One region of the Hydrogenophaga sp. UC242_53 genome, then DNA from elsewhere that is predicted to be linked to it. Evidence: riboswitches for the same ligand, from Rfam matches in the RefSeq annotation. Region 1 holds a riboswitch; the other holds the start of a gene.
The links. Region 1 has a riboswitch for S-adenosylhomocysteine ahead of ahcY (adenosylhomocysteinase). Riboswitches for the same ligand answer to the same signal wherever they lie in the genome.

Region 1 (15,649 bases):
TGCAGCTCGGCCGCAAGGCCGTGCCCGCGCCGGGCGACGCGCGCGCCGACGCCTGGATCACCGAACAGCTCGCGCGCCGCCTCGGCTTGGGCTGGACCTACGGCGTCGCCGCCGACGGCAGCGGGACGGACGACGCCGCGCAGGGCATCGGCGCGGTGTTCGAGGAAATGCGCGCCCTCATGCCCAGCATCGCCGGCCTGTCGTGGTCGCGCCTGCGCCGCGAGGGCGCGGTCACCTACCCGGTGGCGGACGACGCCGACCCCGGCCAGCCGGTGGTGTTCACCGACGGCTTCCCCACGCCCAGCGGCCGCGCCTCGCTGGTGGGGGCGGTGCTCACGCCGCCGGCCGAGCAGCCCGACGCCGAATTCCCCATGGTGCTCATCACCGGCCGCCAGCTCGAACACTGGCACACCGGCAGCATGACGCGGCGCAGCGGCGTGCTCGACGCGCTCGAACCCAGCCCCGTGGTGAGCCTGCACCCCGAGACCGCCCGGCGGCTCGGGCTGTGGGCAGGCGCGCAAGCGCAGGTGCGCTCCCGGCGCGGCGAGGTGGCCCTGCCGGTGCGGATCGACGACGGCATGCCACGCGAGACCGCCTTCATTCCTTTCGCCTACGCCGAGGCCGCGGCCAACCTGCTCACCAACCCCGCCCTGGACCCGGTGGGCAAGATCGCGGAATTGAAGTACTGTGCGGTGGACGTGCGGCCCGTCGTGGCCGCGCGAGATCCGGCCCGGCATTGACCTGCCTCAACGCGGCAGATTGACGGGGCTCCTACGATGAACCCTCCGCCCGACGGGTGGGGCGGTTCACATCTCATGCAAGGAGAGCCACCATGTTCAAGAAAATTCTCGTGCCCACCGACGGTTCCACGCTGGCCGCGCAGGCCACCACGGTCGCGTTGGGGCTGCGCCAAGAGCCTGAACGCGCAGATCATCGGCGTCAACGTGATCGACCCGTTTCCGTACATCGGCATCGGCGACGCCTCGGCCGTGGGCCTGCAGGCCTACCTGACCGAAGCCAAGAGCGCGGCCGGCCAGGCGCTGGACGCGGTGCGCCAGGCCTGCGAGGCCCAGGGCGTGGTGTTCGCGGCGGGTGACACCATCGAACGCAACGTGGTCTACGAAGGCATCATCGAAACGGCCGAGGCCGAAGGCTGCGACCTGATCGTGATGGGCTCGCACGGCCGCCAGGGCGTGAAGGCGCTGATCCTGGGCAGCGTGGCGCAGAAGGTGCTGACGCACGCCAAGGTGCCGGTGCTGATCGTCAAGGGCTGAGGGCCGACCGTTCGGCGCCTGCCCATCGGGGTGAACCCTTGGATGGGGCCCCTGCCTGACCCGCTGACAGCGAGTTGACAGCGGGGCTTCCTAGCATCTCTTCCACAGATGGCGCGCCGTGCCGCGCCACACCGGAGGAGACATGCGGCGCAATCAATTCCTCATGGCACTGGGTGGCTGGGCGGCGGCGTCTTGCCTGCCCGCGCGCGCCAGCGGCGCGGACCGCCTGTCCGTGCTGATCCCCGCGAGCGCGGGGGGCGGCTGGGACGCCACCGGCCGCGCGCTCGGTGCGGCGATGGTCGCGACCGGGCGCTACCGCGAGGCCGCCTACGACAACCAGGGCGGCGCCGCGGGCACCCTGGGCCTGGCCGCCTTCGTCCAGGAGGCGCGGGGTCAGCCGAATGCCCTGCTCATCATGGGCGCGGTCATGATCGGTGGCCTGGTGTCGTCGAAGACCCCGCTGCGCCAGCTGCAGCAGTGCACGCCGATCGCGCGCCTCACCAGCGAGTACAGCGCCTTCGCCGTGGCCGCCGGCTCCCCGATCCGGTCGCTGGGCGCCGTCGCCGAGCGGCTGCGCCAGGCCCCCGGCAGCGTGCGCTTCGGGGGCGGTTCGAAGGCCTCGACCGAGCACATCGCCGTCTCGATGTTCGCGCGCAGCCTGCGCGTGCCGCCGCGGGAGATCCGCTACCTGCCCCATGGCGGCGGCGCGGACGCGGTGGCCGCCCTGCTCAAGGGCGAGATCGATGTGGTGGGCGGTGGCTACGGGGAACTGGCCCAGGGCATCGCCCGAGGCCAGCTGCGCTTGCTCGGTGTGACCGCGCAACGACGCCTGCCCGGCTTGCCGGACGTGCCCACGCTCAAGGAGCAGGGCTACGACGTCACCATCGGCAACTGGCGCGGCGTTTACGGCGCGCCCGGCATCAGCGACGCTCAGCGCGCCGCGCTCACGCAGGCGGTGGCCGAGGCCGTGAAGTCGCCGGCCTGGCGGCAGCCCGCCGAGCGCCATGGCTGGACGCCCGCGTTCACCACGGGCCGGGACTTCGAGGCCTTCGTCGAATTCGAGTACGCCGCCACGACGGCGATCCTGTTCCTGTCGGGCATGTTGTAGCCCGGCGCGCAAGGGGCCCTTTGTGGGGTGTTGACGCGGCGCCGCCCGGTGCCGCGTCTTTTTTTTGGGTCAGCGGCGGAATTTGCCGCTGGCGTCCACGATGGACAGGTCGGCGAAATCCAGCCCGGTGTGGTTGCTCGGGCTGTAATGCACGGTCAGGCCACCCAGGTCGTAGCTCTTCAGGTTCTCCAGCGCGTCGCGCAGGGCCACGGGCGTGGGATTCGGGCCGGCGCGGCGCAGGCCTTCGGTCAGCACCTTGGCGGCGGCGTAGCCTTCCATCATGGCGGGCGACACACCCGCCAGGCCCTTGGCCTTGGCGAATTCCTGCGCTTCCTTGATCAGGCCATAGGCCACCGAGCGCTCGTTGGGGAACACCTGCGTCACGATCACGCCGCGCGCGTGTTCGCCCAGCAGCTTGATGAAGCCGTCCGAGGCGTTGTTCGAGAGCGTGACCACCTGCGCGCGCGAACCGGCGGTGCGCACCGCCTTGACCGCGTTGGCGGTGTTGCCGGCCGAGCCGATCACCATCACCGCCTGCGCGTTGCTCTCGTTGACCCGCTTGGACAGCTCGGTGAAGTCGGGCTTGTCGCGCGGGAACTTTTCATGCAGCACCGGCTTGAGCTTGGCCTTGTCGAAGCCCTTGAGCGCCCCGGCCGCCGAATCGGCGCCGAAGGAATCGTCGGTCTCCAGCACCGCGATGCGCGTGATGCCGATGCTCGCCAGGTGTTCGATGGCCTTGGCGGCCTCGCGCTGGTAGGTGGCGCGCACGTTGAACACCCAGGGGTTGACCGGCTGGTGCAGCGCCATGGCGCCGGTGCTCGGCCCGACCAGCGGCACCTTGAGCTCGGCCAGCATGGGCAGCAGGGCCTGCGAATGCGGCGTGCCGCGGTTCAGGAACAGGGCCAGCACCCGCTGTTTCGTGACCAGTTCGCGCGCCACCTCCACCGTGACCTTGGGGTCGAACTTGTCGTCCACCGTGATCAGCTCGATCTTCTGGCCGTTGACACCGCCGCGCGCGTTGATGGTGTCGAAGTACAGCTGGGCCCCCTCGTGGTTCTCCTTCACCCCGGCCGCCACCGAGCCGCTGAAGCCCGAGGGCATGCCCACGCGCAGCTGGGCCCAGGCGGGGGCCGCGAACACCAGCAGCCCGGCCAGCCCCCAGGCGGTCCAGACCGGGCTTGAAAACAAGCGAATCCGTTTCATATAGGCGTCTCCTTGGGTGAGCCGAGTCTATGCAGCCCGCGGGCGCGGGAAATTGTGGATATGACCTACCGCACCGATGTTTTGTCACACCCCTCCGTAGAATCTTTGCGTCCCCCTCTGGAGCCCATGCATGTCCGATGCCTTTCTGCCCGCCGATCCACCCGTGGGCGCGATTTCAACCGTGTCCGAGGCCGAAGGGCGCGACCACCCGACGGAAGGCGGCTCCGGGCTGATCCGCATCCGGGGCGCGCGCCAGCACAACCTCAAGAACCTCGACCTCGACATCCGCACGGGTGAGCTCACCGTGGTCACCGGGCCCAGCGGCTCGGGCAAGTCCAGCCTCGTGTTCGACACCCTGTTCGCCGAAGGCCAGCGCCGCTACGTCGAGACCTTCAGCGCCTACGCGCGCCAGTTCCTGGACCGCATGGACAAACCGGCCGTCGACCGGGTCGACGGTGTGCCGCCAGCGATCGCGATCGACCAGACCAACCCGGTGCGCTCCTCGCGCTCCACCGTGGGCACCATGACGGAGCTCAACGACCACCTCAAGCTGCTGTTCGCGCGCGGCGCCGACCTGTTCGACCGCGAGACGGCGCTGCCGGTGCGGCACGACTCGCCCGAATCGATCTATGCCGAGCTCAAGGCGCGCGCGGCGCGCCAGGGCGATCCGCGCCTGGTGCTGACCTTCCCGGTGGAGTTGCCGGCCAGCACCACGCCCGAGGAAGTGGAGCAGTGGCTCTCGGCCAGCGGTTACACCCGCGTGCAGGCCGAGCGGGTGGTGCAGCGCGAGGTGGCGCCGGTGGAGGCCAAGACCCCCGCCAAGGGCAAGGCCAAGGCGGTGGCCAGCGAATCGGTCAAGGTGCTCGACGTGGTGGCCGACCGCTTCCGCATCGGCACGGTCGAGCCGGCGCGCGCGATGGAGGCGATCGAAGCCGGGCTCAAGCGCGGCAGCGGCAAGCTGATGGTCTATGTGCTGGCCGAAGAAGGCGAGCCCGAGATCTGGCGCTTCAGCACCGGTCTGCACTGCCCGGAAAGCGACATCCGCTATAGCGAACCCACGCCCTCGATGTTCTCGTTCAACTCGGCGGTGGGCGCCTGCGAGGCCTGCCGGGGCTTCGGGCGCGTGATCGGGGTGGACTACGGCCTGGTCATCCCCAACGACAAGCTCACGCTGCGCGCCGGCGCGGTCAAGGTGTTCCAGACACCCGCGTGGAAGGAATGCCAGGACGACATGATGCGGCACGCCGAGTCCGCCGGCATCCCGCGCGACACACCCTGGGCCAAGCTCACGCCCGAGCAGCAGCACTGGGTGAAGGCCGGTTCGCCCTTGTGGAACGGCAAGTGGAACCAGCAGTGGTACGGCGTCGACCGCTTCTTCGAGTACCTGGAGAGCAAGGCCTACAAGATGCACATCCGGGTGCTGCTGTCCAAGTACCGCAGCTACACCGAGTGCCCGAGCTGCCACGGCGCGCGCCTCAAGACCGACAGCCTGCTCTGGCGCATCGGCAGCAAGGCCCAGGCCGACGCGGTGCTGCCCGCGCAGAAGCGCTACCTGCCTCAGGGCGTGAAGTGGAGCCGCGCGCAGCTCGAAGCCATGCCCGGTCTGTGCCTGCACGACCTGATGCTGATGCCGCTGGACAAGCTGCGCGGCTTCTTCGCCGCGCTCGACGCCACGCTGGCGCCCGTGGGCAGCGACACGGCCGCCGCCGGCCAGGCCCAGGCCTTGCGCCTGCTGTTCGAGGAAATCAACACCCGCATCCGCTACCTGTGCGAGGTCGGCATCGGCTACCTCACGCTGGACCGCCAGAGCCGCACGCTCAGTGGCGGCGAGGTGCAGCGCATCAACCTCACCACCGCGCTGGGCACCTCGCTGGTGAACACCCTGTTCGTGCTCGACGAACCCAGCATCGGCCTGCACCCGCGCGACATGGCGCGCATCAACGACGCCATGCTGCGCCTGCGCGACGCGGGCAACACGCTGGTGGTGGTGGAGCACGACCCGGCCGTGATGCTCGCGGCCGACCGCCTGATCGACATGGGCCCGGGCCCGGGCGAGCGCGGCGGGCAGATCGTGTTCGACGGCACGCCCGAAGCGATCCGCTCGGCCGACACCCTCACCGGCGCCTACCTCGGTTCGCGCAAGACCATCGGCATGGGCTTCAAGCGCATGGTCACCGACAGCACGCCGCGCCTCATCCTCGAAGGCGCGCGCGAACACAACCTCAAGGACGTGTCGGTCGAGTTCCCGCTGCAACGCCTGGTGGTGGTCACCGGCGTGTCCGGCTCGGGCAAGTCCAGCCTGATCCAGGACGTGCTGGCGCCCGCGCTGCTGCGCCACTTCGGCAAGTCCACCGAGAGCCCGGGCGCGCACGACCGCCTGCTCGGGGCCGACCACCTGAGCGAGGTCGTGTTCGTCGACCAGTCGCCCATCGGCAAGACGGCGCGCTCCAACCCGGTGAGCTACGTGGGCGCGTGGGACGCGATCCGCGCGCTGTTCGCCGAGGCGCCGTTGTCGCGCCAGCGCAGCTACACGCCGGCCAAGTTCAGCTTCAACAGCGGCGACGGGCGTTGCCCCACCTGCGGCGGCTCGGGCTTCGAGCACGTGGAGATGCAGTTCCTGAGCGACGTGTACCTGCGCTGCCCGGACTGCGACGGCAAACGCTACCGGCCCGAAATCCTGGAGGTGAAGATCCAGCGCGGAGGCCGTTCGCTCAACGTGGCCGACGTGCTGGACCTCACCGTGAGCGAGGCCGCCGCGCTGTTCGCGGGCGACCGCGAGGTGATCCGCGTGCTGCAGCCCATCGTGGACGTGGGCCTGGAGTACGTGAAGCTGGGCCAGCCCGTGCCCACGCTCTCGGGCGGCGAGGCGCAGCGCCTCAAGCTCGCGGGCTTCCTGGCCGAGGCTTCGAAGAACAGCAGCGCGAGCCGCCAGGCGGTGGCGCGCAAGGGCACGCTGTTCCTGTTCGACGAGCCCACCACCGGCCTGCACTTCGACGACATCGCCAAGCTCATGCGCAGCCTGCGCAAGCTGCTCGACGCCGGCCACTCGCTGGTGGTGATCGAGCACAACCTGGACGTGATCCGCTCGGCCGACTGGCTGATCGACCTGGGCCCCGAGGGCGGCGATGCGGGCGGCCTGATCGTGGCCGAGGGCCCGCCCGAGGCCGTGCGCGAACACGCCAGCAGCCACACCGCGAAGGCTTTGCGCGAGTACGCGCTGGCGATGGGCGAGGTGCACGAAGTGCGCGAAGGCCGGGCCAAGGGCCTGCAGCCGGCGCGCGCGCGCAACGAGGGGCCACACGCCCACGCCATCCGCATCGTCAACGCCAAGGAGCACAACCTCAAGAACCTGAGCGTGGACATTCCGCGCGGCAAGTTCAACGTCATCTCCGGCGTGAGCGGCTCGGGCAAGTCCACGCTGGCTTTCGACATCCTGTTCAACGAAGGCCAGAGGCGTTACCTGGAGAGCCTCAACGCCTATGCGCGCAGCATCGTGCAGCCCGCGGGCCGGCCCGAGGTGGACGCGGTCTATGGCATCCCGCCCACGGTGGCGATCGAACAGCGCCTCTCGCGCGGTGGCCGCAAGTCCACCGTGGGCACCACCACCGAGGTCTGGCATTTCCTGCGCTTGCTGTACGTGAAGCTGGGCACGCAGCACTGCATGTACGACGGCGCGGTCGTGATGCCGCAAAGCCCCGACAGCATCGTCGCCGCCATCCTGGCGCGCTACAAGGGCCGGCACATCGGCCTGCTCGCGCCGCTGGTGGTCAACCGCAAGGGCGTGTACACCGAGCTGGCCGACTGGGCGCGCCCGCGTCGCCACACCCACCTGCGGGTGGACGGCGAGTTCCTGCCCACCACCGGCTTCCCGCGCATCGACCGCTTCAAGGAGCACACCATCGAACTGCCGGTGGCCGACTTCGTGGTCAGCGCCGACGACGAGACCGCGCTGCGCCAGCAGCTCACCAAGGCGCTGGAGATCGGCAAGGGCCAGGTGCACGTGCTCTCGCCGCTGGACGGCCTGGCCCAGGCGCTGGCCGAAGGCCGGTCCACGCGCGAGCTCGGCAAGCTGGAGGTGTTTTCCACCACGCGCGCCTGCCCGGAGTGCGCCACCAGCTACCCCGAACTCGACCCGCGCCTCTTCTCGTACAACAGCAAACATGGCTGGTGCCCCGACTGCGTGGGCACCGGCGTGAAGCTCTCGCGCGACCAGCTCAAGGCGCTGGACGATTCGGTGCGCGACGACAAGGAAAAAGGCCGCGAGCAGAGTTTTGCCGAACCCGAGGTGGATGGCGTGACGGACGAGGTCTGCCCGTTCTGCTCGGGCAAGCGCCTGAACCTGCAGGCCCGCTCGGTGCGTTTCGCCGGCGTGGGCATTGCCGACGTGGCCCGCCTTTCGGTGCGCGAGGTGCGCGCCTGGGTGCAAGGGTTGATGCAAGACCTGGCGCTCAGCGCGCGCGAGGCCGACATCGCGCGCGACCTGCTGCCCGAGATCGAAAGCCGGCTGGCCTTCCTCGAAGAGGTGGGCCTGAACTACCTCACGCTGGACCGCGGCGCGCCCACGCTCAGCGGCGGCGAGGCGCAGCGCATCCGCCTGGCGGCGCAGCTGGGCAGCAACCTGCAGGGCGTGTGTTACGTGCTCGACGAGCCCACCATCGGCCTGCACGCGCGCGACAACGCCATCCTGCTCAACGCGCTGCACAAGCTCGGCGACCAGGGCAACACCCTGGTGGTGGTGGAGCACGACGAGGACACCATCCGCCGCGCCGACCACATCATCGACATCGGCCCGAGCGCGGGCAAGCGCGGCGGGCGCGTGGTGGCCCAGGGGTCGGTGGACGACCTCTCGGCCAACGCCGACTCGGTGACCGGGCGCTACCTGCTGCACGCGATGAAGCACCCGCTGCAGGCGCGCCGTGGCGTGCTGCCGGCGCTGGACGACAGCGCGCCCTGGCTGCGCGTGCGCGGCGCGAAGCTGCACAACCTGAACGAGCTCGACGCCGCGGTGCCGCTGCAGCGCCTGGTGGTCATCACCGGCGTGTCGGGCTCGGGCAAGTCCACGCTCGCGCGCGACGTGCTGCTGACCAACGTGGCCGCCGCCGTGAGCCAGCGCAGCACCAAGGCCGGGCGCGACGCCATGGACAAGGGCAAGCACCCCGCCTGGAGCGGCTGCGCCAGCGTGAGTGGTTTCGAGACCGTGGACCGCGTGCTCGAAGTCGATCAGACGCCGATCGGCAAGACGCCGCGCAGCTGCCCAGCCACCTACATCGGCTTCTGGGACACGGTGCGCAAGCTGTTCGCCGACACGCTGGAGGCCAAGGCGCGCGGCTACGGCCCCGGCCGCTTCAGCTTCAACACCGGCGAAGGCCGCTGCCCGGGCTGCGAAGGGCAGGGCATGCGCACCATCGAGATGAGCTTCCTGCCCGACGTGAAGGTGCCCTGCGAGGTCTGCCACGGCGCGCGCTTCAACCCCGAGACGCTGGCCGTGACCTGGAAGGGCAAGAGCATCGGCGACGTGTTGCAGATGGAGGTGGACGAGGCGGTGGACTTCTTCGCCAGCATGCCCAACATCAGCCACCCGCTGCAGCTGCTCAAGGACGTGGGCCTGGGCTACCTCACGCTGGGCCAGCCCAGCCCGACGCTCAGCGGCGGCGAGGCGCAGCGCATCAAGCTGGTGACCGAACTCAGCAAGGTGCGCGACGACGTCACGCGCCGGGGCCAGAAGCCACCGCACACGCTCTACGTGCTCGACGAGCCCACGGTGGGCCTGCACATGGCCGACGTGGAGAAGCTGATTCGCGTGCTGCACCGCCTGGTGGACGGCGGCCACAGCGTGGTGGTGATCGAGCACGACCTGGACGTGATGGCCGAGGCCGACTGGATCATCGACCTGGGCCCCGAGGGTGGCAACGGCGGGGGCCGCATCGTGGCCGCCGCGCCACCCGACGAGGTGGTGCGCCTGGACACGCACACCGGGCGTGTGCTGGGGCCGGTGCTGGCCAGGACGTGATGCCCGAGGGCCAGGTCATCCACATCCACGCCGAGGCGCCGGCCAAGCCGGTTCTGGGCGCGCCGTGCAACGGCTGCGGGGTGTGTTGCCTGGCCGAGCCTTGTCCTTTGGGGCGGGTGATTTCGCGCAAGCGCGTGGGCGCGTGCGACGCGCTGCGCTGGGACGGCGCCTTGTCGGTCTACCGCTGTGGCGCCATCACCGACGCGCGGGGCGTGCTGGGCCCGCGCTGGCGCTGGGCGGCGCCGGTGTTCCAGCGGCTGGCGCGGCGCTGGATCGCGGCCGGCGTGGGGTGCGACGCGGCGTTGCAGGCCGAACGCGGCGGCTGAGCGCTCAGCGCGCGAGCAGCCAGACCACGCCCACCGCCAGCACGGCCAGGGCCCCCATCAGCAGGCGCGTGCGCTTGCGCAGCAGGTCCACGGCACCCACCAGGCGCGCGTTCTGCTCGGCCAGTTCGGTCAGGGTCTGCGCCATCTGGGCCTGCACCGCGGCCTGCTGGTCGATCAGCTGCCGCGCTTCGATCAGGCGGTTCTTGAGTTCCCCCAGGGTGGGCGGGGCGTCGCCCAGGTCCAGCGGCACCGGCGCGGTCGTGCCGGCGGGTGGCGCCTTCGAGCGGTCCAGCAGCTTGCGCGCGGCGTTGAGCACCGTGGGCGCGTGTTCGATCACGTCCCCCCAGGGGATCACTTTCAGGGCAACCAGCCAGGGAATCGCGATGAGGAGATCCTTTCTCTTGTCAGGTTAGGAGGCCCTCAGCCGCGTGGGGTTCCTTCAGATGGGGCCGAAACGGTCCGTCTCAACAGCCACCAGCCCAGGCCGGCGACCGACAGCAGCAGGGCCGGGAAGCCCAGCGTGGGCGCCCACTGCAGCGCGGCGGCGCCCAGCGCGGGCGCGAGCACCCCGCCCAGGGTGTAGGACAGCACCAGCACGGCGGTGCTGTTGACCAGGGTGATGCCTTCCTCGCGCGAGCCGATGTCGATCATCGCCAGCGTGTACAGACAACCGCCCGCGCCGCCCCAGAGGAAGGCCACGGGCGCGGCCAGCCAGGGCGTGCCGGCCACGAAGGGGATGACCAAGGCTGCGCAGCAGGGTGATCAGGGCGCAGACCCGCATGATCGCCAGGCGCGCGCGGTGGCCGTCGCCCCAGCGCTGCGCCGGGTGGTGGGCCATGCGGTCGGCCAGCACGCCGGCCGGCAGCATCATGAGCGCGCTGCCCAGGCCGCTGGCCGAGACCAGCAGCGCCGCCACGGTGGCGCCCAGGCCCAGCGCCAGGCCGTAGAGCGGCAGGATGGACGTGAGGCCGCTTTCGAAGAAACCGCCGACGAAGCCCACGGTCATGATCAGCGGATGGGCCAGCAGCGCGTGCCACACGCCCGACAGGCCCACCTTCGCGCTGTGCGCGTCGGCCGCGTCGGGCAGGCGCGGGATCAGCAGGCTCCAGACCAGGCCGATGGCCATGAAGCCGAGCGCGATCCACAGGGCCGCGTCGCTGTCGGCGCCGACCCAGGCCAGCATGAGCGGGCCGACCACGAAGGTGATGCCCACCATGGTCTCGAAGATGCCCACGTAGCGCCCGCGCTGCCCGGGCGGCGAGAACTCGGCCACCACGGCCTCGGCCAGCACCCAGCGCAGGCCCGAGGCCATGCCGGCGGCGATCTTGAACACGAACCAGAGCCACAGCAGCGGCGTGAAGGCGAAGCCGGCGGTGGCGATCACCGGGATCAGCGCGGCCAGCCACAGCGTGGGCCGCCGGCCCAGGCGCTGCGTGATGGCCGAGGCGAACGGCGTCATGAAGAACACGCCGAGCCAGCCGCTGGCGGCGAACACACCGGCCAGCGCGGTCGATTCGCCGCCGCCCTTGAGGCGCAACAGCAGCAGCGGCGTGAGCATGAAGTAGCCCACCAGCTCGAAGAAGGTGGAGCCGAAGATCGCGACCAGGCCGAGCCGGGCCTGGGCGGGTGGGTGCTCCGGCAGGGGGCCGGTGGGCGGCAGCGGGTGTTCGCTCATGCGCCCGCGGCCCGCGCGCCCAGCACCGCGTCGGCCACCTCGGTGAAGCCCGCGCCGCGCTCGCCCGCGGCCACGTAGCGCGGGTGTTGCGTGAGCGCGCCCCAGAAGCGCGCGACGTTGGCCACGCCCACGCTGTGCGGGAAATGGCCGAACATGCGCGCGTCGTTGGTCGAGTCGCCGACATAGACCCAGCGGTCGAGTTCGTCGTCGAGCGAGCGGCCCAGGCGCGATCGCACGATCCAGCGCGCACCGGCCAGCTTGTCGTGCTCGCCGATCCAGCCGTTGATGTGGATGGAGCTCACGGTGGCGTTGAGGCCCTCGCTTTTCATGAGTTGCACCACCGTGGCGATGTCGGCTTCGCTCAGGTGGGCGAACTCGCTGTGGTCGATCGCGATGTCGGTCTCGCGCCCCGGGCTGTCGGCGGCCAGGCGGGCCTGCGGCAGCTCGGCCAGCACGCGCCGCGCGGTGGCCTGCAGCTTCGCGAAATGGGCGGCGCGCGTGGCCGCGTCCTGCAGGTAGTCGCGCCTGAGTTCGCCCGAGTCGCCGCGCCACAGCGCCACGGCGCCGTTCTCGGCCACGATGGCGTCCACCGGCCAGGCCAGCGCGAAGGCCTCGCTCCAGCCGGCGGGCCGGCCCGTGATGGCGAACACCGGCAGGCCGGCGGTGCGCAGGCGGTGCAAGGCGTCCAGGGCATCGGGGGTGATCGCGCCCTCGGTCGTGAGGGTGTCGTCGATGTCGGTCAGCACGCCGTGGATGCGGGCGCGGTCCGTGGCGGGCCAGAGGGTGAGGGGATTCATGCGCATGGAAGGCGGGCAGTGTCGCACAGGGCCCCGGGCGCCGCAGGTGCCACCGGCGACGCGCGGCAGGGGGCAGATCGAGGCCGCTGCGGTAGAATCGCGCGATCCGAGGAGCGTTGCAGCGCCCCCACTGAACACTTCAGCAGCGGGGCGTGAGGCTCGGACCATCCATGCAACGACGCTCATCCACATCCCGTGCGATGAGTTCTTTTTGACTCAATGCCAGATGTGGTTTGTCCATCCTTTCCGGAGCGAACCATGAATGCACGTCTGAACAACCCGACCGCCGACAGCGCGATCGCCGACCTTTCCCTGGCCGAGTGGGGCCGCAAGGAAATCCGCATCGCGGAAACCGAAATGCCCGGCCTGATGGCCATCCGCGAGGAATTCGCCGCCGCCAAGCCGCTCAAGGGCGCGCGCATCACCGGCAGCATCCACATGACGATCCAGACCGCGGTGCTGGTCGAAACCCTGCAGGCCCTGGGCGCGAGCGTGCGCTGGGCTTCGTGCAACATCTTCTCCACGCAAGACCACGCCGCCGCCGCGCTGGTCGCGCAGGGCACGCCGGTGTTCGCGCACAAGGGCGAGACCCTGGCCGAGTACTGGGATTTCACCCACCGCATCTTTGAGTTCGGCGCCGCCGGCACGGAAGGCGAAGGCCCCAACATGATCCTGGACGACGGCGGCGACGCCACGCTACTGATGATCCTGGGCCAGAAGGCCGAGAAGGACCTTTCGGTCATCAGCAAGCCGACCAGCGAAGAAGAAACCTGCCTGTTCGCCGCCATCAAGGCCAAGCTCGCGCAGGACCCGACCTGGTACACCCGCAAGGCCAGCCAGATCATCGGCGTGACCGAAGAGACCACCACCGGCGTGCACCGCCTCAAGGAAATGAGCGTCAAGGGCACGCTGCCGTTCCGCGCCATCAACGTGAACGATTCGGTGACCAAGAGCAAGTTCGACAACCTGTACGGCTGCCGCGAATCGCTGGTCGACGGCATCAAGCGCGCCACCGACGTGATGATCGCCGGCAAGGTCGCCGTGGTCGCCGGCTACGGTGACGTGGGCAAGGGTTCGGCCCAGGCGCTGCGCGCGCTGTCGGCCCAGGTGTGGGTGACCGAGATCGACCCCATCAACGCCCTGCAGGCCGCGATGGAAGGCTACAAGGTCGTGACCATGGAGTACGCCGCCGACAAGGCCGACATCTTCGTGACCACCACCGGCAACAAATCCATCATCACGCACGACCACATGGCCGCGATGAAGGACCAGGCCATCGTCTGCAACATCGGCCACTTCGACAACGAGATCGACATCGCCTCGATCGAGAAGTACGAATGGGAAGAGATCAAGCCGCAGGTCGACCACGTCAAGTTCCCCGACGGCAAGAAGATCATCCTGCTGGCCAAGGGCCGCCTGGTGAACCTGGGCTGCGGCACCGGCCACCCCAGCTTCGTGATGTCGAGCTCGTTCGCGAACCAGACCATCGCCCAGATCGAGCTGTTCACGCAGCCGAAGAAGTACGAAGTGGGCCAGGTCTACGTGCTGCCCAAGCACCTGGACGAGAAGGTCGCGCGCCTGCACCTGAAGAAGGTCGGCGCCATGCTGACCGAGCTGACCGACGAGCAGGCCGCCTACATCGGCGTGAGCAAGGCCGGCCCGTACAAGCCGGACACCTACCGGTATTGATCGCGCCCATGCGGGCCGACCAGCTGCTCGTCGAGCGCGGCCTGGCCGCCACCCGTTCGCAGGCCCAGCGGCTCATCGCCGCGGGCGTGCAATGGCGTGCGCCGGGTGGCGACTGGACAGCGGTCACCAAGAACGGCGAGGAGCTGCGCGACGCGGCCGAGCTGCGCCTGCTGGACACGGCGGAGACGCGCTATGTGTCGCGCGGCGGCCTCAAGCTGGAAGGCGCGCTGCGCCACACCGGCCTGGACGTGAGCGGCCTGCGCTGCCTCGATGTGGGGCAGAGCAGCGGCGGTTTCACCGACTGCCTGTTGCAGCGGGGCGCGGCGCGGGTCATGGGGGTGGACGTGGGCCAGGGCCAGCTGCACCCGCAGCTCAAGGGCGATCCGCGCGTGATCTGCATTGAAAAATGCAACGCGCGCGATCTCTCGGCCCAGGCGCTGCAGGACGCGGGTGGCGCGCCGCCGTTCGATCTGATCGTGGGCGACCTGTCGTTCATCTCGCAGACCCTGGTGTGGCCGGCCCTGGTGCCGCTGCTGGCGCCGGGCGGGCAGATGCTGATGCTGGTCAAGCCGCAGTTCGAGCTGCAGCCCGGGCACATCGGCAAGGGCGGTCTGGTGAAGGACGCGGCGAGTTACGCCATCGTGCGCGATCGCATCGCGCAGGCCTGCGAAGAGCAGGGCCTGCGGATGCGCGACTACGTCGAGAGCGCGATCACCGGGGGTGACGGCAACCGCGAGTTTTTTGTGTATGCGAGCAAGTGATGTAAGGAGGGGGCCGTGAGTCTTCCCATCAGCCTGGAATTTTTCCCGACCAAGACGCCCGAAGGCGCGGTCAAGCTGCGCGCGGTGCGCCAGCAGCTCTACGCGCTCAAGCCCGAGTTCTGCTCGGTGACCTTTGGCGCCGGTGGCTCCACGCAGGACGGCACGCTGCAGGCCGTGACCGAGATCATGGGCGAGGGCTGCCCCGCCGCGCCGCACCTGAGCTGCATCGGCCAGTCGAGCGCGAGCATCCGCGAGCGCCTGGCGGCCTACGCGGCCGCTGGCATCCGCCGCATCGTGGCCCTGCGCGGTGACCTGCCCAGCGGCTACGGTGTGGGTGGCGAGTTCCGCTACGCCAGCGACCTGGTGGCCTTCGTGCGCGCCGAGACCGGTGACCGATTCCACATCGAGGTGGCGGCCTACCCGGAAACGCACCCGCAGGCCCGCTCGCCCGAGGCCGACCTCGAGGCCTTCGCGGCCAAGGTGAAGGCCGGTGCCGATTCGGGCATCACGCAGTACTTCTTCAATGCCGATGCCTACTTCCGCTACCGCGACGAGCTGCAGCGCGTGGGCGTGGACGTGCCGGTGGTGCCGGGCATCATGCCCATCACCAGCTCCACGCAGCTGATGCGCTTCTCCGACGCCTGCGGCGCCGAGATCCCGCGCTGGATCCGCATGCGCCTGCAGGCCTTCGGCGACGACACCGCGTCCATCAAGTCCTTCGGCCTGGACGTGGTGACCGACCTGTGCGACCGCCTGCGCGGCGGCGGCGTGCCGGGGCTGCACTTCTACACCATGAACCAGAGCGG
Region 2 (15,649 bases), 460 kb from region 1:
CACCCCGACCTGAACGACACCCTGGTGTTCGTGCGCGTGGCCCAGGCCGGCGGTTTCAGCGCCGCCGCGCGGCTCATGGGCATGCCCACGTCCACGCTGAGCGTGCGCGTGTCGCGGCTGGAGCAGCGCCTGGGCGTCACGCTGCTGCAGCGCACCACGCGCCGGCTGCGCCTGACCGAGGCCGGCCAGGCCTACCTGCGCCAGGCCGCGCGCGGGCTGGACGAGATCCTGCAGGCCGAAGCCCAGCTCGACGCCGGCAAACACGAGGCCCAGGGCCTGCTGCGCATCACGCTGCCGATCGACATGGGCGACGAGCAGCTGCTGGGCATCCTGAGCGGCTACCGCGCGCGCCACCCCGGCGTGGCGGTGGAGCTGGTGTTTTCCGACGCCCGGCTCGACCTGGTGGAGCAGGGGCTGGACCTGGCGCTGCGCGCGGGCGAGCTGGCCGATTCCAGCCTGGTGGCGCGCCAGATCGGCCAGGCGCGCTGGGCGCCCTTCGCCCACCCCGACTACCTGGCGCGCGCGCCCGCCTTGCGCCAACCCAAAGACCTCGCGCAGCACGCCGCCCTGTGTTTCAGCCCGCTCGGGCGCGACAGCTGGACGCTTTCGCGCGGCAAGGCCCGGGTGCAGGTGCCGCTGCGCAGCGCCTTCGCCGCCAACGACATGCGGCTGATCCGCCGCCTCGCGCTCGACGCCCAGGGCGTGGCCCTGTTGCCGGACTACGTGTGCCGGCGCGAGGTCGACCACGGCCAGCTGGTGCCGCTGCTGCCGGGCTGGCACGCGCGCACCGACCCTATCCACCTCGTCTACCCGGGCCAGCGCTTCGTGCCGGCCAAGCTGCGCCACTTCATCGACGAAGCCGGGCCGGCCCTGGCCGCGCTGTTCGACCGCTGAGCCCGGCGCTAAGCTTCTCGTCCCATGCGCATCGAACACCTCCGCCAACGCCTGCGCGCGCTCGGCGCCAACCCCCGCCACGAGCAGCGCGTGCTGCGCCTGTGGTCGCAGGCCCTGCCGCAGGACGCGGGCCGGCGCCAGGTCGAGCATTTCCTGCCCGCGACGCTGGTGGCGGCCTTGCCGGCGCTGGCCGAGGAGCTCGCGGGCCTGGCGGTGCTGCGCTCCGAACACCCGGGCGAGGACGGTTCGGCGCGCCTGCTGGTGGCGCTGGCCGATGGCCAGACCGTGGAGAGCGTGCTGCTGCCGCGCGACGGCCTGTGCGTGTCCACCCAGGTGGGTTGCGCGGTGGGCTGCGTGTTCTGCATGACGGGCCAGGGCGGCCTGGTGCGCCAGGTCGGCAGCGCCGAGATCGTGGCGCAGGTGGCGCTGGCGCGCACGCGCCGCGTGGTGAAGAAGGTGGTGTTCATGGGCATGGGCGAGCCCGCTCACAACCTGGACAACGTGCTCGAAGCCATCGACCTGCTGGGCACCGTGGGCAACATCGGCCACAAGAACCTGGTGTTCTCCACCGTGGGCGACCCGCGCGTGTTCGAGGCCTTGCCGCAGGGCCGGGTGAAGCCCGCGCTGGCGCTCTCGCTGCACACCACCAAGGCCGGTCTGCGCGAGCAGCTGCTGCCGCGCGCGCCCCGCCTCACGCCCGAGGCACTGGTGGACGCGGGCGAGCGCTACGCGCGCGCCACCGGCTACCCCATTCAATACCAGTGGACGCTGCTCGAAGGCATCAACGACGGCGACGACGAGATCGAGGGCATCGTGCGGCTGTTGCACGGCAAGTACGCCATCCTGAACATGATCCCGTACAACACGGTGGACGACCTGCCGTACCGGCGCCCGAGCTGGGCCCAGGCGGCCGAGATCGCGCGCCGCCTGCACCGGCGCGGCATCCTCACCAAGCTGCGGCAGTCGGCCGGGCAGGATGTGGAAGGCGGCTGCGGCCAGCTGCGCGCGCGGGCGGAAAAACCCGCGCGCCGCACGATCCCGCTGCGCGCGCAAGGCACCCCCAGCGCCTGAGGGCGGTCAGGGCTGTCCGGGGCCCTGACCCGGCGGCGGCGTGAACACCACCTGCACGCCAAAACCGCGCCGCGCGGTGGCGAAGCGGCGCACGTGGTGGCGCCAGGCCAGGCCGTGCCGGTCCTCTTCGCAGTGCTCCAGGTAGGGCGGGCGGGTGTCGTCGTCGAACAGCATGGCATGGGGCAGGCGCGCCAGACATTCCAGCGCTTCCAGGCGGCCGTCGGTGAGGGCGATCACCCCGCCGCCATCGAACTGGTGGAAGAGCGGGGCGCCGTGGCACGCGCTGGCGCGCACGAAGGCGTGGACCTCCTCGTGGCGGGCGGTGGGGACGAGCAGCGGGCTCAGCCGCACCAGATCGCTCGTGCCGAAGTCGCGCTGGCCGCGGCCGCCCGGCCGGGGCCGGCCGAAGAACACCTGGCGCAGCCGCTCGCGGGCAGGGTCATGCGCGGCCACGGCGATGAAGTGGTGCGTGAAGCGCGCGTCGTCGGTGCCTGCTGCCAGCGTGTCGTTGCGGTTCAGCAGTTGCCAGACCAGCAGCGCCAGCAGCACCTCGATCTGGTGTTCTCCCTGGGTCAAAGCCAGGCGGTGCACGGGCCGCTCCAGCCGCAGCGAGTGCGGGTCCATCGCTTCGTGCGCCATGAGGGTGTCCTGGATCGCCCGGCGCTGCCGGTCATGAAAGCCCTGCCCGCCGCGCAGGCAGATCGCTTCCTGGCCAAACCACCAGCGCAGCAGGGCCGTGGTGGTGGGGGTGAGGCGGGGTGCCACAGCCTGGGTCATCTTTGTCCTCCTTGAGACAATGTGAACAAATCAATCAAGATGTGAGTTCAAAACTCAAATGGATATTAATCTCGCGCGCGGCCGAAAACTAGCGTTCGGTGCATGAATCAGAAGCTCGAATTCGCTCAACGGCTGCGCGAAGCCATGCTGGCGGTGGGTCTGCAGCCCCGGCCCGGCGTGCTGCACAACCTGTTCAATGCCCGCTATTGGGGGACCTCGGTGTCCTTTCAGGCGGTGTCGTGCTGGCTCAAGGGCCAGGCCATTCCCGCGCAGGACAAGCTGCAGCTGCTGGCCGAGATCCTGAAGGTGGAGCCCGAGGTGTTGCGCTACGGCCCGGATGTGCGCCGCCGCGTGCAGGAGAAGCGCAAGCGCTGGGACGAGGCCCTGAGCTTCGAGGAGCGCGAGATGTTCGACGCCTACCTCAACCTGCCGGTGGGGCAGCGCAAGGTGGTGCGCGAGGTGATCCTCGCCTTCGCGCTGGCGCACGAGAAGACCCAGGGCTGAGCGCGCGCACCGCTCAGCTCAGCTCAGTGCAGCGTGAGCGGGTGCGAGGTGGTCTTGACCCGCACCACCGCCGCGCGCGGTGCGTATGGCGCGGGGGCCGTGCCGCAGAGCTCGGCCGCGATGGCCCGGGCCTGGCGCGCGATCGGTTCGATGAAGCGGCTCGGCTGCCCGTTCACCGCGATGCAGTCGCCCAGGGCGTGGATGCGGTCGTCGCTGGTGCGCAGCGTGGCGGCGTCCACCGCGATGCCCTGGTCCCACGCGAGCCCGGCGCTGCGCGCCAGCCGGGTCGGCGTCTGCAGGCCGGCGGCGGCGATCACCTGGTCGGCCGCGAAGCGCTGGCCGCAGGCGGTGGTGAGCCGGTAGCGGCCGGCCACCGGCTCCAGCCGCGCCACCTGCACGCCCCCCACGAAACGGATGGCCAGGTCTTTCCAGGCATCGAGCAGCGGCGCGCCCGCCTGCTCGGCGGGCCAGCGCGCCAGCGGTGCGGCCTGCACGTCCAGCAGGGTGATGCGGTGGCCGCCGAGCGCGAGGTCGTTGGCGAGTTCGCTGCCGATCAGGCCGGCGCCGACGATCGCCACGTCCTTCGTTGAATTCCCCAGCGCGGCGCGCAGCCGCCGGTAGGCGTCGAGGTGGTTGATGCGCCAGCACAGCGCGGCGGGCAGGGCCGGCGGCAGCGCGGCCTGGGCGCCATGCGCCAGCACGAGGTGGTCGTAGCGGAGCACGCCGCGCGTGGTGCGCAGCGTGCGCGTGTCGGGGCAGATGCGCACGGCCTGGGTGTGGGCGAGCAGGCGCAGGTTCAGGCGCGCGGCCGCCGCGGGGCCGCTTTCCTTGGCGAGGGTGTCGGGCGCGAGCCCGCGCGCCAGCGAGACGGACAGCAGCGGCTTGTCGTACAGGTCGCCCGCGCACTGGCTCACCAGGGTGATCGGCCGCTTCGCGTCGAGCGCGCGCAGCGCCTCGGCCATCTGCCAGCCGGCGCGGCCCGCGCCCACGATCACCACGCCGGCCGCGCCACCGCGCGCGGCCACCGGCGCGCTGCGGGGCAGGGCGGCGCGCAAGGTTTCCAGAGAGGGCGGCGTGTAAGGCCGGAAGTCGGCCTTGGTCACGCCGCACAGCGGGCAGGCCCAGTCGTCGGGGATGTCGGCGTAGCGCGTGCCGGGCGGCAGGCCGCCGTCGGGGTCGCCGTCGGCTTCGTTGTAGAGGTAGCCGCAGGCGTCGCAGAGGTAGGTCTGGTAGGGCGCGAGCGCCTGCATGGCCGCCGTGACCGGGGACAAGGAGGGGGCGGTGTTCATGACGGCATCACCTCGGCGGACAGGCGCGCGATTTCCTTGCGCAGGTGCTTGATGGCGGGCGTGACGATGGCCAACGAAGTGCGATTCGCGCACGCGGCGCTGCACGTCCGAGCTCATGAGGTAACCGCGCGCGCCCTGGTGCAGCAGGGCCGACTGCGCGGCGCGCAGGCTCAGCTCGGCGCCGTGGGCGCGCGCGTCGAGCACGTCGATGAAGAAGTCCACGCTGTCGTTGAACGGCGTGTCGGCGAGTGCCATCACGCGCGCCGTCAGCGCGTCCAGCTCGGCCTGCAAGGCGTCGGGCCGGTCTTCGAGAAACTGGTTCACGTGGCCCAGCTGCGCCTCCACCGCCCACATGCTGTCGATCGCGCCCTGCGCCACGCCCACCGCCATGCCGCACTGGAGCAGCACGAAGGCCGCGCGGATGCGCGCGATGAAGGGTTTGGCCGGTTCGGCCATGCGCTCGTTCGCGCCGATGAACACGTCCTTCAGGCGCAGCGCGTAGGTGCCGGTGCCTTCCATGGCCGAGAAGCTCGGGCATTCGCGCAGCTCCACACCAGGCGCGTCGCAGCGCAGCAGGAACATCAGCTCGTGGCCCAGTGGCTCGCCCTGCGCATCCACCACCGCCGCGAGCGCGCCGCAGGCGTGGCCCGGGCCGAGGTTGCTGACCCAGGGCAGGGTGCCGCTGACCAGGTGGCCCCCCTCGACCGGCGTGGCCTTGAGCAGCAGGCTCTCGATCTGCGCATAACTTTTCATGGGGTTGGACATGGCGGTGCCGCCCAGGGCCTCGCCGCTGGCCAGCGCCCGCAGCGCCGCGCCGCCCAGCGCCGGGTTGCCGCTGGCCTGCATGTACAGGCCGCAGACCAGCTGGCACCAGACCATGAAGCCGGTGGCGCCGCAGACGCGCGAGACCTCGGCCATGGCGCGGATCGCCAGGCCGTAGTCGGCGCGCCCGGCCGGTGCGTCCAGGTGGGCCCCCAGCGCGCCGAGCGCGCCCAGCTGCTGCAGCACCTCGCGCGGGTAGTGGCCTTCGCGGTCGATGGCTTCCACCACCGCGGCCAGCGGGCCTTGCGCCACGGTGCGCACCGCGGCCAGCAGCGCGTCGGCCGTTGTTTCGTGGGTCAGTTCGCGGGGCAGGTCGTTCGGGTTCATGCGCGGTCCAGGAGGTTGAAGGGGCAGGCAGGCAGGCAGGCGGCGGCGCTCAGGCCAGGTCGACCGTCATCGGGATCGGGTTGCGCAGGGTGTTGGCGCACGGGCGAGTAGAAGTTGGCGTGCCGCACGATCTCGTCGAGCACCTCGCGCGGGGCGTCGCCCTCCACCAGCACCTTCACGCGGATGGCCTGGAAGCCCATCTCGGGCGGCGTCTTCTCGAGCGCGCCACCGGCGCCCCAGGCGGCGGGGTTGCCGATGTCGCCCTCGAGGAAGACCTCGAGCTTGCTGAGCTTCACGCCCTTCCAGGTCGCGACCGCCGTGATGCCCACGGCCAGGCAGCCGCCCAGGCCCGAGAGCACGATCTCGCCCGGGGCGGGGGCGGTGTCCTGACCGAACAGGTGCAGCGGCTCGTCCACCACCACCGGCGCGTGCTGGCCCACGGTGGAGAGCGAGCGGTACTGGCCCTCCATCACGGTGTGGACCTTGTTGGTGCCGCGGCTGGCCGGGTTGGCCTTGCCCTTGGCGGCGAAGGCGGCGAGGCCGGCGCCGTCGATCGGGCGCAGCCACGCCTTCACGGTGGTGCTGGCGGGGGCGGTGGGTTCAAGGGTGTCGGTGGCGGACATGGGGTCTCCAGGGTTGAAAAACGGGAAGGGTTGAGATCAGGCGGCGAGCGCCAGGCTGGGCTTCTTGCTCGACTTCGCCAACGGCAGGCCGGTCTCGATCGGCAGGCTCTCGTCGCGCGACCACTCGTTCCACGAGCCGAAGTACATGCGCACGTCGCTGAAGCCGGCCTGTTTGAGGGCCAAGAAGGTGTTGGACGCGCGCGCGCCCTTGAAGCAGTAGAGGTAGACGGTGTCGTCGGGCGCGATGCCGGCGGTGGCGCACTCGGCCTTCACCTCGTCGGGCGTCTTGAACACCGGGCCCTGGGCGGACGGCTTCATGAAGCGGTACCACTCGACCCACTTGGCGCCGGGCAGGCGGCCCTTGCGCGGCGCGAAGTCCTTGCCGTAGGGCGAGGAGCTGTCGCCGATCCACTCGTCCACGTCGCGCACGTCGAGCAGCACGGTGTCGGTGCCCAGCGCGGCCTGCACGTCGGCCTGGGTGAGCATCACGTCGCTGCCCGCCAGCTCGGGGAAGGTGGCCGGCGTGGGCGTGGCGGCCTCGGTGGAGACCGGCAGGCCCGAGGCCTTCCAGGCGCTGAAGCCGCCGTTGAGCACCTTGATCCTGGGGTAGCCCAGCCAGGTCAGCAGGTAGTAGCCGCGGCAGGACTGGCCGTAGCCGCTGTTCATCGCGTCCTCGTAGAACACGGCGGTCTCTTCGCCCGAGAGGCCGGCGGCGCCCAGCGCGGCGGCGAAGGTGGCCTTGAGGGCTTGCAGGCCTTCGGGCGTGGAGGTGGCGAGGTAGGTGAAGACCTCGCGCAGGTTCACCGCACCGGGGATGTGGCCGGCGGCGTAGGTCTCGGCGTCGCGGGTGTCGATGACCACCACGGGTTCGGACGACTGCAGGGCCTGCAACTGGGCGGGGGCGATCAGGATGGCGTCGATGCTCATGGAAACCTCACGAAAAAAGCGGCCGGCGGGATTGCCTGCGGTGCCTTTTCGCAACCCGCGTGCCAGCCTCGTGAAGTTGCCTGAAATGGCTGTCAAGTCATTGTTTTCATTGAGTTTGATGCTATTGAAAATAGAGCGCTGCCATCCGTGACCAGATCCTTGTCGCTTCAATGTGTCGACACAATGTCGACGCATTGGGAGGTGCAAACCAGAGACACCGAGGAACCGGCTTCGCCGGGCCTCAGGTGTCGTCCCCCCTTCGGGGGGAAGGCGCCGAAGGCGGCGCAGGGGGGAGCTTCTTCATCCTGTAGGCGAACTGGCGCAACGTCAACCCGAGGCTTTGCGCCGCGCGCGACTGGTTGCCCTGGTGCCGGGCCAGCGCCTCGCGCAGGGCCTGCGCGCTGTGCGACTGCGCGCTCTGGTAGTCGCGCACCAGCGGCTCATCGTCGTCGGCGGTGGCCGCCGTGCCCTGGGGCATGAAACGCTCCAGCGTGGCGGCCGTCACCAGGGTGTGGTCGGCCAGCAGCACCAGGCGCTCGATCAGGTTGCCCAGTTCGCGGATGTTGCCCGGCCAGTCATGCGCTTCCAGCCGGGCCAGCGCGTCGGGCGCGAGGTTCACGTTGCGCTGGTGCGCCTGGTTGGCGCGGTTCACGAAGTGCAGGGCCAGCGCGCGCACGTCCTCGCCGCGCTCGCGCAGGCTGGGCAGGCGGATCGGGATCACGTTGAGGCGGTAGTACAGGTCCTGCCGGAAGCGCCCGGCCTGCACCTCGCGCGCGAGGTCGCGGTTGGTGGCGGCCACCAGGCGCACGTTCACCTTCAGCTCGCGCGTGCCGCCCAGGCGCACCAGCGTGCCTTCCTGCAGGGTTCGCAGCAGCTTGGACTGCATGGCCAGCGGCAGCTCGCCGATCTCGTCGAGGAAGATGGTGCCGCCGTGGGCCTGCTCGAACCAGCCCGCGCGCGCGGTGTTCGCGCCGGTGAAGGCGCCGCGCTCGTAACCGAACAGCTCGGACTCGAACAGCGTGTCGGGAATCGCCGAGCAGTTGACCTTGATGAAGGGCTGGTCGTGCCGGCCGCTGGCTAGGTGCACCGCGCGCGCGAACAGCTCCTTGCCGGTGCCCGACTCGCCCAGCAGCAGCACCGTGGCCTGCGACTGCGACACGCGCTCGAGCTCGCCCAGCGCCTGCAGCAGCGCGGGCGAGCGGCCGATCAGGCCGTAGCGGGCGCTGGCGCTGTCCAGCGCGCGGGCCAGGGCCGCGTTGCGCGCCAGCAGCTGACGCGTCTGCTCGGCCACCAGCTGTTCGAGCCGCAGCAGCTGCCCGGCCAGCGTGGCCAGGATGCGCAGCACCGCCAGATCGTCGTTGAGGTGGCGCTGGCGGCTGCGGATGCGGTGGCAGGCCAGCACGCCGATGGTGGCGCCGTTGACCTCGATCGGCAGCGCGATGAAGGCCACGGTCTGCGGCGGCAGGCGATCGCGCGGCACCGTGCGGAACAGGAACAGCGGTTCGGCGTCCACGTCCTGCACGATCGCGGGCAGGCCGGTGGCCAGCACGCGCCCGGTGATGCCCTCGCCCCAGCGGAACACGCCGCGCTGCACCTCCTCGGCCGTGAGGCCGTAGGCGTGGCGCACCGAGGCCGTGCGCTCTTCGCCCGGCGCGGCCTCGCCGGCCAGCACCATGCGGCCCCGGTTCAGGCCCAGCAATTCGCTCATCAGGTGCAGCATCTCGCGCAGCACGAAGGCCGGCGCCAGGCTGCGGCCCACCAGCTTCATCACTTCGCGCATGAGCAGCAGCTCCTGGGCGTGCCAGTCGGTTGCGGGGCTGTCGGGGTCGCTGGGGCTGGAAGGCATGGGCGCGGGGCAAGCAAACATCGCACCAATGGCGGGCGAAGCCCGCCCTGGCGAGCTAAAATCGCCGCTTCTCAAGGAGCGTTGCAGCGCCGGCGGGTTTTTCAGCCCTCACCGTGCGTCAGGCTTGAGTGGGCGCGAACAGGCCCAAACGGCGCTCACCGGTCTGTTTTTCGCAAACTGCCTTGGTGAGCCTCATGTCCTCCGAATCCGCTTCTCCGTCCCCGTCTTCCCCCGTGCCGCCGATGCTGCTCTCCGGCCTGGAGCCGCTGCGCATCGAGCCGGGCAGCCTGTTCGTCAACGTGGGCGAGCGCACCAACGTCACCGGCTCCAAGGCCTTCGCCCGCATGATCCTCGAGGGGCGCTTCGAAGACGCGCTGGCCGTGGCGCGCCAGCAGGTGGAGAACGGCGCCCAGATCATCGACGTCAACATGGACGAGGCCATGCTCGACAGCAAGGCCGCCATGGTGCGTTTCCTCAACCTGATCGCCGGCGAGCCCGACATCGCGCGCGTGCCGGTGATGGTGGACTCCTCCAAGTGGGAGGTGATCGAGGCTGGCCTGCGCTGCGTGCAGGGCAAGGGCGTCGTCAACTCCATCTCCATGAAGGAAGGCCTGGACGAGTTCAAGCGCCAGGCGCGCCTGGTCAAGCGCTACGGCGCGGCCGCCGTGGTCATGGCCTTCGACGAAAAAGGCCAGGCCGACACCTACGAACGCAAGGTCGAGATCTGCGAACGCGCCTACCGCGTGCTGGTCGATGAGGTGGGCTTCCCGCCCGAAGACATCATCTTCGACCCCAACATCTTCGCCATCGCCACCGGCATCGAGGAACACAACAACTACGCGGTGGACTTCATCAACGCCACGCGCTGGATCAAGCAGCACCTGCCGGGCGCCAAGGTCAGCGGCGGCGTGTCCAACGTGTCGTTCAGCTTCCGCGGCAACGACCCGGTGCGCGAGGCCATCCACACCGTGTTCCTGTACCACGCGATCCAGGCCGGCATGGACATGGGCATCGTCAACGCCGGCATGGTGGGCGTGTACGACGAGCTCGAGCCCGAGCTGCGCGAGCGCGTGGAAGACGTGGTGCTCAACCGCCGGCCCGATGCGGGCGAGCGCCTGGTGGAGGTGGCCGAGAGCGCCAAGGGCTCGGCCAAGGACGACAGCAAGAAGAACGAATGGCGCGCGCTGCCGATCCGCGAGCGGCTGAGCCACGCGCTGGTGCGCGGCATCAACGACTTCATCACCGAAGACACCGAAGAGATGTGGCGCGAGATCGAGGCCGGCGGCGGCCGCCCGCTCAACGTGATCGAAGGCCCGCTGATGGACGGCATGAACGTGGTCGGCGACCTGTTCGGCCAGGGCAAGATGTTCCTGCCGCAGGTGGTGAAGAGCGCGCGCGTGATGAAGCAGGCCGTGGCGCACCTGCTGCCCTACATCGAGGCCGAGAAACTGGCCCTGCAGGCGGCCGGCGGCGACGTGAAGCCCAAGGGCAAGATCGTGATCGCCACCGTCAAGGGCGACGTGCACGACATCGGCAAGAACATCGTCACCGTCGTGCTCCAGTGCAACAACTACGAGGTCGTGAACATGGGCGTGATGGTGCCCTGCCACGAGATCCTGGCCATCGCCAAGGCCGAGGGCGCCGACATCGTGGGCCTCTCGGGCCTGATCACGCCCAGCCTGGAAGAGATGCAGTACGTGGCCGGCGAGATGCAGAAGGACGAACACTTCCGCGGCCGGGGCATCCCGCTGCTGATCGGTGGCGCCACCACCAGCCGCGTGCACACCGCGGTGAAGATCGCGCCGCATTACGACGGCCCGGTGGTCTACGTGCCCGACGCCTCGCGCAGCGTGAGCGTGGCGCAGGGCCTGCTGTCCGACCAGGCCGCGGCCTACATCGCCGAGGTCAATGCCGACTACGAGCGCGTGCGCACCCAGCACGCCAACAAGAAACAGGTGCCGCTGTGGCCGCTGGAGCGCGCGCGCCTGAACAAGACGCCGATCGACTGGAAGGCCTACACGCCGCAGAAGCCCAAGTTCATCGGCAAGCGCGTGTTCAAGAACTTCGACCTGCACGAGATCGCCAAGTACATCGACTGGGCCCCGTTCTTCCAGACCTGGGACCTGGCCGGCCCCTTCCCCGAGATCCTGAAGGACGAGGTGGTGGGCGAAGAAGCGCGGCGCGTGTTCAGCGACGGCAAGCGCATGCTGCAGCGCCTCATTGAAGGCCGCTGGCTCAGCGCCAGCGCGGTGGTGGGCCTGTACCCGGCCAACAGCGTGCACGACGACGACATTGAGCTCTACACCGACGAGAGCCGCCGCGAAGTCGCGTTGACCTGGCACGGCCTGCGCCAACAGGCCGAGAAGCACGAGATCGACGGCGTGATGCGCCCCAGCCGCTGCCTGGCCGATTTCGTCGCGCCCCAGGGCGAGGCCAACGACTACGTGGGCATGTTCGCCGTGACCGCCGGCCTGGGGGTGGAGAAGAAGGAAAAGCAGTTCCTCGACGACCTCGACGACTACTCCGCCATCATGCTCAAGGCCCTGGCCGACCGCATGGCCGAGGCGCTGGCCGAGTGCATGCACCACCGCGTGCGCACCGACCTCTGGGGCTACGCGGCCGACGAGGCGCTGAGCAACGAAGAGCTGATCAAGGAAAAGTACCAGGGCATCCGCCCGGCGCCGGGCTACCCCGCCTGCCCGGACCACTCCGTCAAGCGCGCGATGTTCGACGTGCTGCAGTGCGAGGACATCGGCATGGGCCTGACCGAAAGCCTGGCCATGACCCCGGCGGCCAGCGTGAGCGGCTTCTACCTCGCCCACCCGCAGAGCACCTACTTCAACGTCGGCAAGATCGGCGACGACCAGGTGGACGACCTGGCCGAGCGCAGCGCCGTGGCGCGCAACGAGCTGCAGCGCTGGCTGGCGCCGAACCTGTGAGGACGGAGACGATGACGTCGAAGAACCCACGGCCCAACGACGATCTGCTTTGGAAAGGCGTGTTGCTCGCCGCCATTGGCCTGATCGTGCTGATCGCACCCCACCGCCTCCAGTCGCCGGCGCTGCGGGACATCGTCGCGGGCTCGGCGGGCCTGGGCTGGCTGGCGCTGGTGTTGGGCGCCGGGTGCCTGGCGGTGTGGGGATGGCGCGGGTACAGGCATTGGAAGCGCCAGTAGGTCACCGACCTTGTCACGGGGCGCCATGGCGGCGCGCCGGGAACCTCCTCATGCGGCGGCGGCTCTGCCTTCCGTACATCCCCTTTTTGATGTTGGCTTCTTAAAACCTTTTCACCATGAACCTGCTCAACAACCTTTTCAACCACCCCCGGCTCGGCGTCATCCTGTTGCGCTGGACGCTCGCGCTCCTGATGGTGCTGCACGGCTGGGCCAAGATCACCGGCGGCGTGGGCGGCATCGAAGGCATGCTGGTCGCCAAGGGCCTGCCCGGCTTCCTCGCCTATGGCGTGTACCTGGGCGAGTTCGTGGCGCCGCTGTTCCTGCTCGCGGGCGTGTGGGTGGTGCCGGCGGCCCTGGTCATCGCGATCAACATGGCCTTCGCCGTGGGCTTGGCGCACATGGGCCACTGGTTCGATCTCACCAACACCGGCGGCTGGCGCCTGGAACTGCAGGCCTTCTTCTTCGTGACCGCGCTGGTCGTTGCCTTCACGCACCGCATCGGCCCGAACAAGTGAGGAGGTTGGCGGGGCGCCAAGCCCCATCACAGGTCTGACGTGATCCGCTGCTGTGCGTTGAACTGCAGGATCAGTTCCTGGGCAGTTTGCAGCAGCGCTTCCTCTTCCAGGGAGAGGGCGCACAGCGAGCCCTCATCGCTCGCCGCCAGCAGCATCCTGGTCAATGCCACGGCGCAGAGAATGCGCATTGCCTGAGGCGATTCCTTGCGCATGAACGCCATGACCAGCACAGTGGTCGTCAGGGCCCAGCCCTGGAGGCGTCCATCGGACAATCCCGGCAGGTCGTTGAATGCGAGTTCAACGACCTGCCGGGCCAGGGTCGCTGGGCGACCCAGAGAGACACCCATGTTGCGGCACAGTTCAAACTGCGTTTGAATGGCCGCTTCGGCCTTGCGCCTTCGGAACACTTCCGGCGCTCCTGAAAAAAAGCCCATACACATCTCCTTGCGGCTGCACGCGAGTTCTTCTGGAATTCGCGTGCAGCGACTGACATTGCGGTATGCGCATCATAATGTGACTTAAAGGAGGCTGACTCAAACACGTCACAGCCAGAGACTTGAGCGATGTCTCGTTCATCGGCCAGCGCTCCCCCAACCCTCATTTCGGCCCGAGAGGCCCTGGCCCTGAACATGATCCGGCTGCGCGCCGAGCGGGGCTGGTCCCAGGAAGACCTGGCCCATGAGGCCGGGTTGCACCGCACGTTCATCGGCCACGTGGAACGGCAGGCGCGCAACATTTCACTGGACAACGTGGAGCGCATTGCCCACGTGTTCGGCCTGCAGGCGCATCAGTTGCTGGCGCCGGTGGCCAGGCCCAGGAACCCGGGTTCCTAGGCCTTCGCATCGAGCGATCAGACGTTCATGATCGCCACGGCGCGCGAGTTCAGGTAGGCCTCCATGGCCTCGGGACCGCCTTCGGAGCCGTAGCCCGAATCCTTGATGCCGCCGAACGGCATTTCCGCCGAGGGCATCGCGGGCATGTTGACCCACAGCATGCCCACTTCCACCCGGCGCGCGAGCAGGTCGGCGTTTTTCAGCGAGCGCGTGAAGGCGTAGCCGGCCAGGCCGTAGGGCAGGCGGTTGGCTTCGGCGATGGCTTCGTCCAGGGTGTTGAAGCTGCGCACGGCGGCCATGGGGCCGAAGGGCTCGTCGTTGAACACGCGGGCTTCGAGTGGCACGTCGGTGAGGATGGTGGGCCGCCAGAAGTTGCCTTCGTCGCCGATGCGCTCGCCGCCGGTGGCCAGCGTGGCGCCGCGCTCCACGGCGTCCTTGGTGAACTCGGCCATGGCCGTGACGCGGCGCGGGTTCGGCCAGCGGGCCCATCTGCGTGCCCTCGGCCGTGCCGTCGCCCACCGCGAGGCCGGCCGCGTGTTTGACAAGCGCGGCCGAGAACTCCTTGGCGATGCTCTCGTGCACCAGGAAACGCGTGGGCGAGATGCAGACCTGGCCCGCGTTGCGGAACTTGGCGCCGCCCGCGGTCTTCACGGCCAGGGCCACGTCGGCGTCTTCCGCCACGATCACCGGTGCGTGCCCGCCCAGCTCCATGGTCACGCGCTTCATGTGCTGGCCGGCCATGGCCGCGAGTTGCTTGCCCACCGGCGTGGAGCCGGTGAAGGTGATCTTGCGGATGACCGGGTGCGCGATCAGGTAGCTGGAGATCTCGGACGGCGTGCCGTAGACCAGGCCGAGCACGCCCGCGGGCAGGCCGGCGTCGGCGAAGGCGCGCACCAGTTCGGCCGGCGCGGCCGGGGTTTCTTCGGGCGCCTTGACGATCATGGAGCAGCCCGTGGCCAGCGCCGCCGCGAGCTTGCGCACGACCTGGTTGATGGGGAAGTTCCAGGGCGTGAACGCGGCCACCGGGCCGACCGGGTCTTTCAGCACCATCTGGCGCAGGGCCAGGTTGCCGCGCGAGGGCACGATGCGGCCGTAGACGCGCAGGCCTTCGTCGGCGAACCACTCCAGGATGTCGGCGGCGGCCATGGCCTCGCCCTTGGCCTCGGCCAGCGGCTTGCCCTGCTCCTGCGTGAGCAGGCGGGCGATGGCGCCGGCGCGCTCGCGCATCAGGCCGGCGGCCGCGCGCATCACCTTGGCGCGCTCGATGGCCGGCGTGTCGCGCCAGGTTTCGAAGCCCTTCTGCGCGGCGGCCAGGGCCAGGTCCAGATCGGCCTGGCGCGCGTGCGCCACGCGCCCGATTTCCTTGCCGGTCGCCGGGTTGAACACGGCCAGCGTCTCGCCCGCTTGGGCATCGCGCCAATGGCCTTGGATGAAGAGTTGGGTGTTGGGGTACGTCAAGGAAGTCTCCTGAAGCGGTGAAAGCGGCGGTGAAAGCGGAACCTTAACAGCAGTCGAATGGCCGCGCGGGCACGGTGGCATGCGGGAAATCTCGAGCCTTATCGCGTGCGCTTGTCCGCGATAATTCCCGGGCCGCTTCCTGCGGTGATCACGACATGACACTTCAGCAGCTGCGAACTTTCCTGGCCATTGTCGAGTTTGGCAGTTTTCGCAGAGCCGCGCGAGAGCTCGACGTGTCCCAGGCGGGCTTGACCACCAGCATCCAGGCGCTTGAAAACGAGCTGAAGCTGCGGCTGATCGTGCGATCGACCCATGGGATCACCTTGACGGCGGAGGGCCGGCAGATCTACGAGCGCGCGCAGATCGTCGATCGCGAGTCGCGCCAGATCCTCAGCGACGCCGATCGCCTGCGTGGCAAGAGCGGCGGTCACCTCAGCATTGGCCTGGGCCCCACGCCGACCGCGACCCTGTTGCACCACGTGGTGCCGGACTTCCACAAGCGTTTCCCCGACGTGCGGCTGAACCTGACCAGCGGGGTGTACGAGCACCTGGAGTCCGCCTTGCAACAGGGCAAGGTGGAACTCGCGA

Region 2: another riboswitch for S-adenosylhomocysteine. It lies ahead of metH (methionine synthase); the one in region 1 lies ahead of ahcY (adenosylhomocysteinase).

What each region holds. Positions count from the first base shown of each region.
Region 1 covers NZ_CP170552.1:45,904-61,552, forward strand. The annotation lists partial or broken gene ACFJI0_RS00235 (molybdopterin-dependent oxidoreductase) at 1-740, shown strand, start outside; gene ACFJI0_RS00240 (universal stress protein) at 816-1,274, shown strand; gene ACFJI0_RS00245 (Bug family tripartite tricarboxylate transporter substrate binding protein) at 1,417-2,382, shown strand; gene ACFJI0_RS00250 (ABC transporter substrate-binding protein) at 2,452-3,585, opposite strand; gene uvrA (excinuclease ABC subunit UvrA) at 3,716-9,595, shown strand; gene ACFJI0_RS00260 (hypothetical protein) at 9,595-9,921, shown strand; gene ACFJI0_RS00265 (hypothetical protein) at 9,926-10,276, opposite strand; gene ACFJI0_RS00270 (MFS transporter) at 10,361-11,596, opposite strand; gene ACFJI0_RS00275 (HAD-IIB family hydrolase) at 11,593-12,393, opposite strand; S-adenosyl-L-homocysteine riboswitch at 12,496-12,584, shown strand; gene ahcY (adenosylhomocysteinase) at 12,652-14,082, shown strand; gene ACFJI0_RS00285 (TlyA family RNA methyltransferase) at 14,091-14,843, shown strand; gene metF (methylenetetrahydrofolate reductase [NAD(P)H]) at 14,859-15,649, shown strand, end outside.
Region 2 covers NZ_CP170552.1:4,912,343-4,927,991, forward strand. The annotation lists gene ACFJI0_RS24680 (LysR family transcriptional regulator) at 1-894, shown strand, start outside; gene ACFJI0_RS24685 (RNA methyltransferase) at 919-1,965, shown strand; gene ACFJI0_RS24690 (hypothetical protein) at 1,972-2,742, opposite strand; gene ACFJI0_RS24695 (transcriptional regulator) at 2,845-3,246, shown strand; gene ACFJI0_RS24700 (FAD-dependent oxidoreductase) at 3,270-4,535, opposite strand; partial or broken gene ACFJI0_RS24705 (acyl-CoA dehydrogenase family protein) at 4,532-5,684, opposite strand; partial or broken gene ACFJI0_RS24710 (OsmC family protein) at 5,734-6,307, opposite strand; gene ACFJI0_RS24715 (sulfurtransferase) at 6,344-7,234, opposite strand; gene ACFJI0_RS24720 (hypothetical protein) at 7,227-7,385, shown strand; gene ACFJI0_RS24725 (sigma-54 interaction domain-containing protein) at 7,476-9,080, opposite strand; S-adenosyl-L-homocysteine riboswitch at 9,148-9,244, shown strand; gene metH (methionine synthase) at 9,323-12,019, shown strand; gene ACFJI0_RS24735 (hypothetical protein) at 12,031-12,255, shown strand; gene ACFJI0_RS24740 (DoxX family protein) at 12,372-12,770, shown strand; gene ACFJI0_RS24745 (hypothetical protein) at 12,797-13,204, opposite strand; gene ACFJI0_RS24750 (helix-turn-helix domain-containing protein) at 13,400-13,603, shown strand; partial or broken gene ACFJI0_RS24755 (NAD-dependent succinate-semialdehyde dehydrogenase) at 13,621-15,061, opposite strand; gene ACFJI0_RS24760 (LysR family transcriptional regulator) at 15,217-15,649, shown strand, end outside.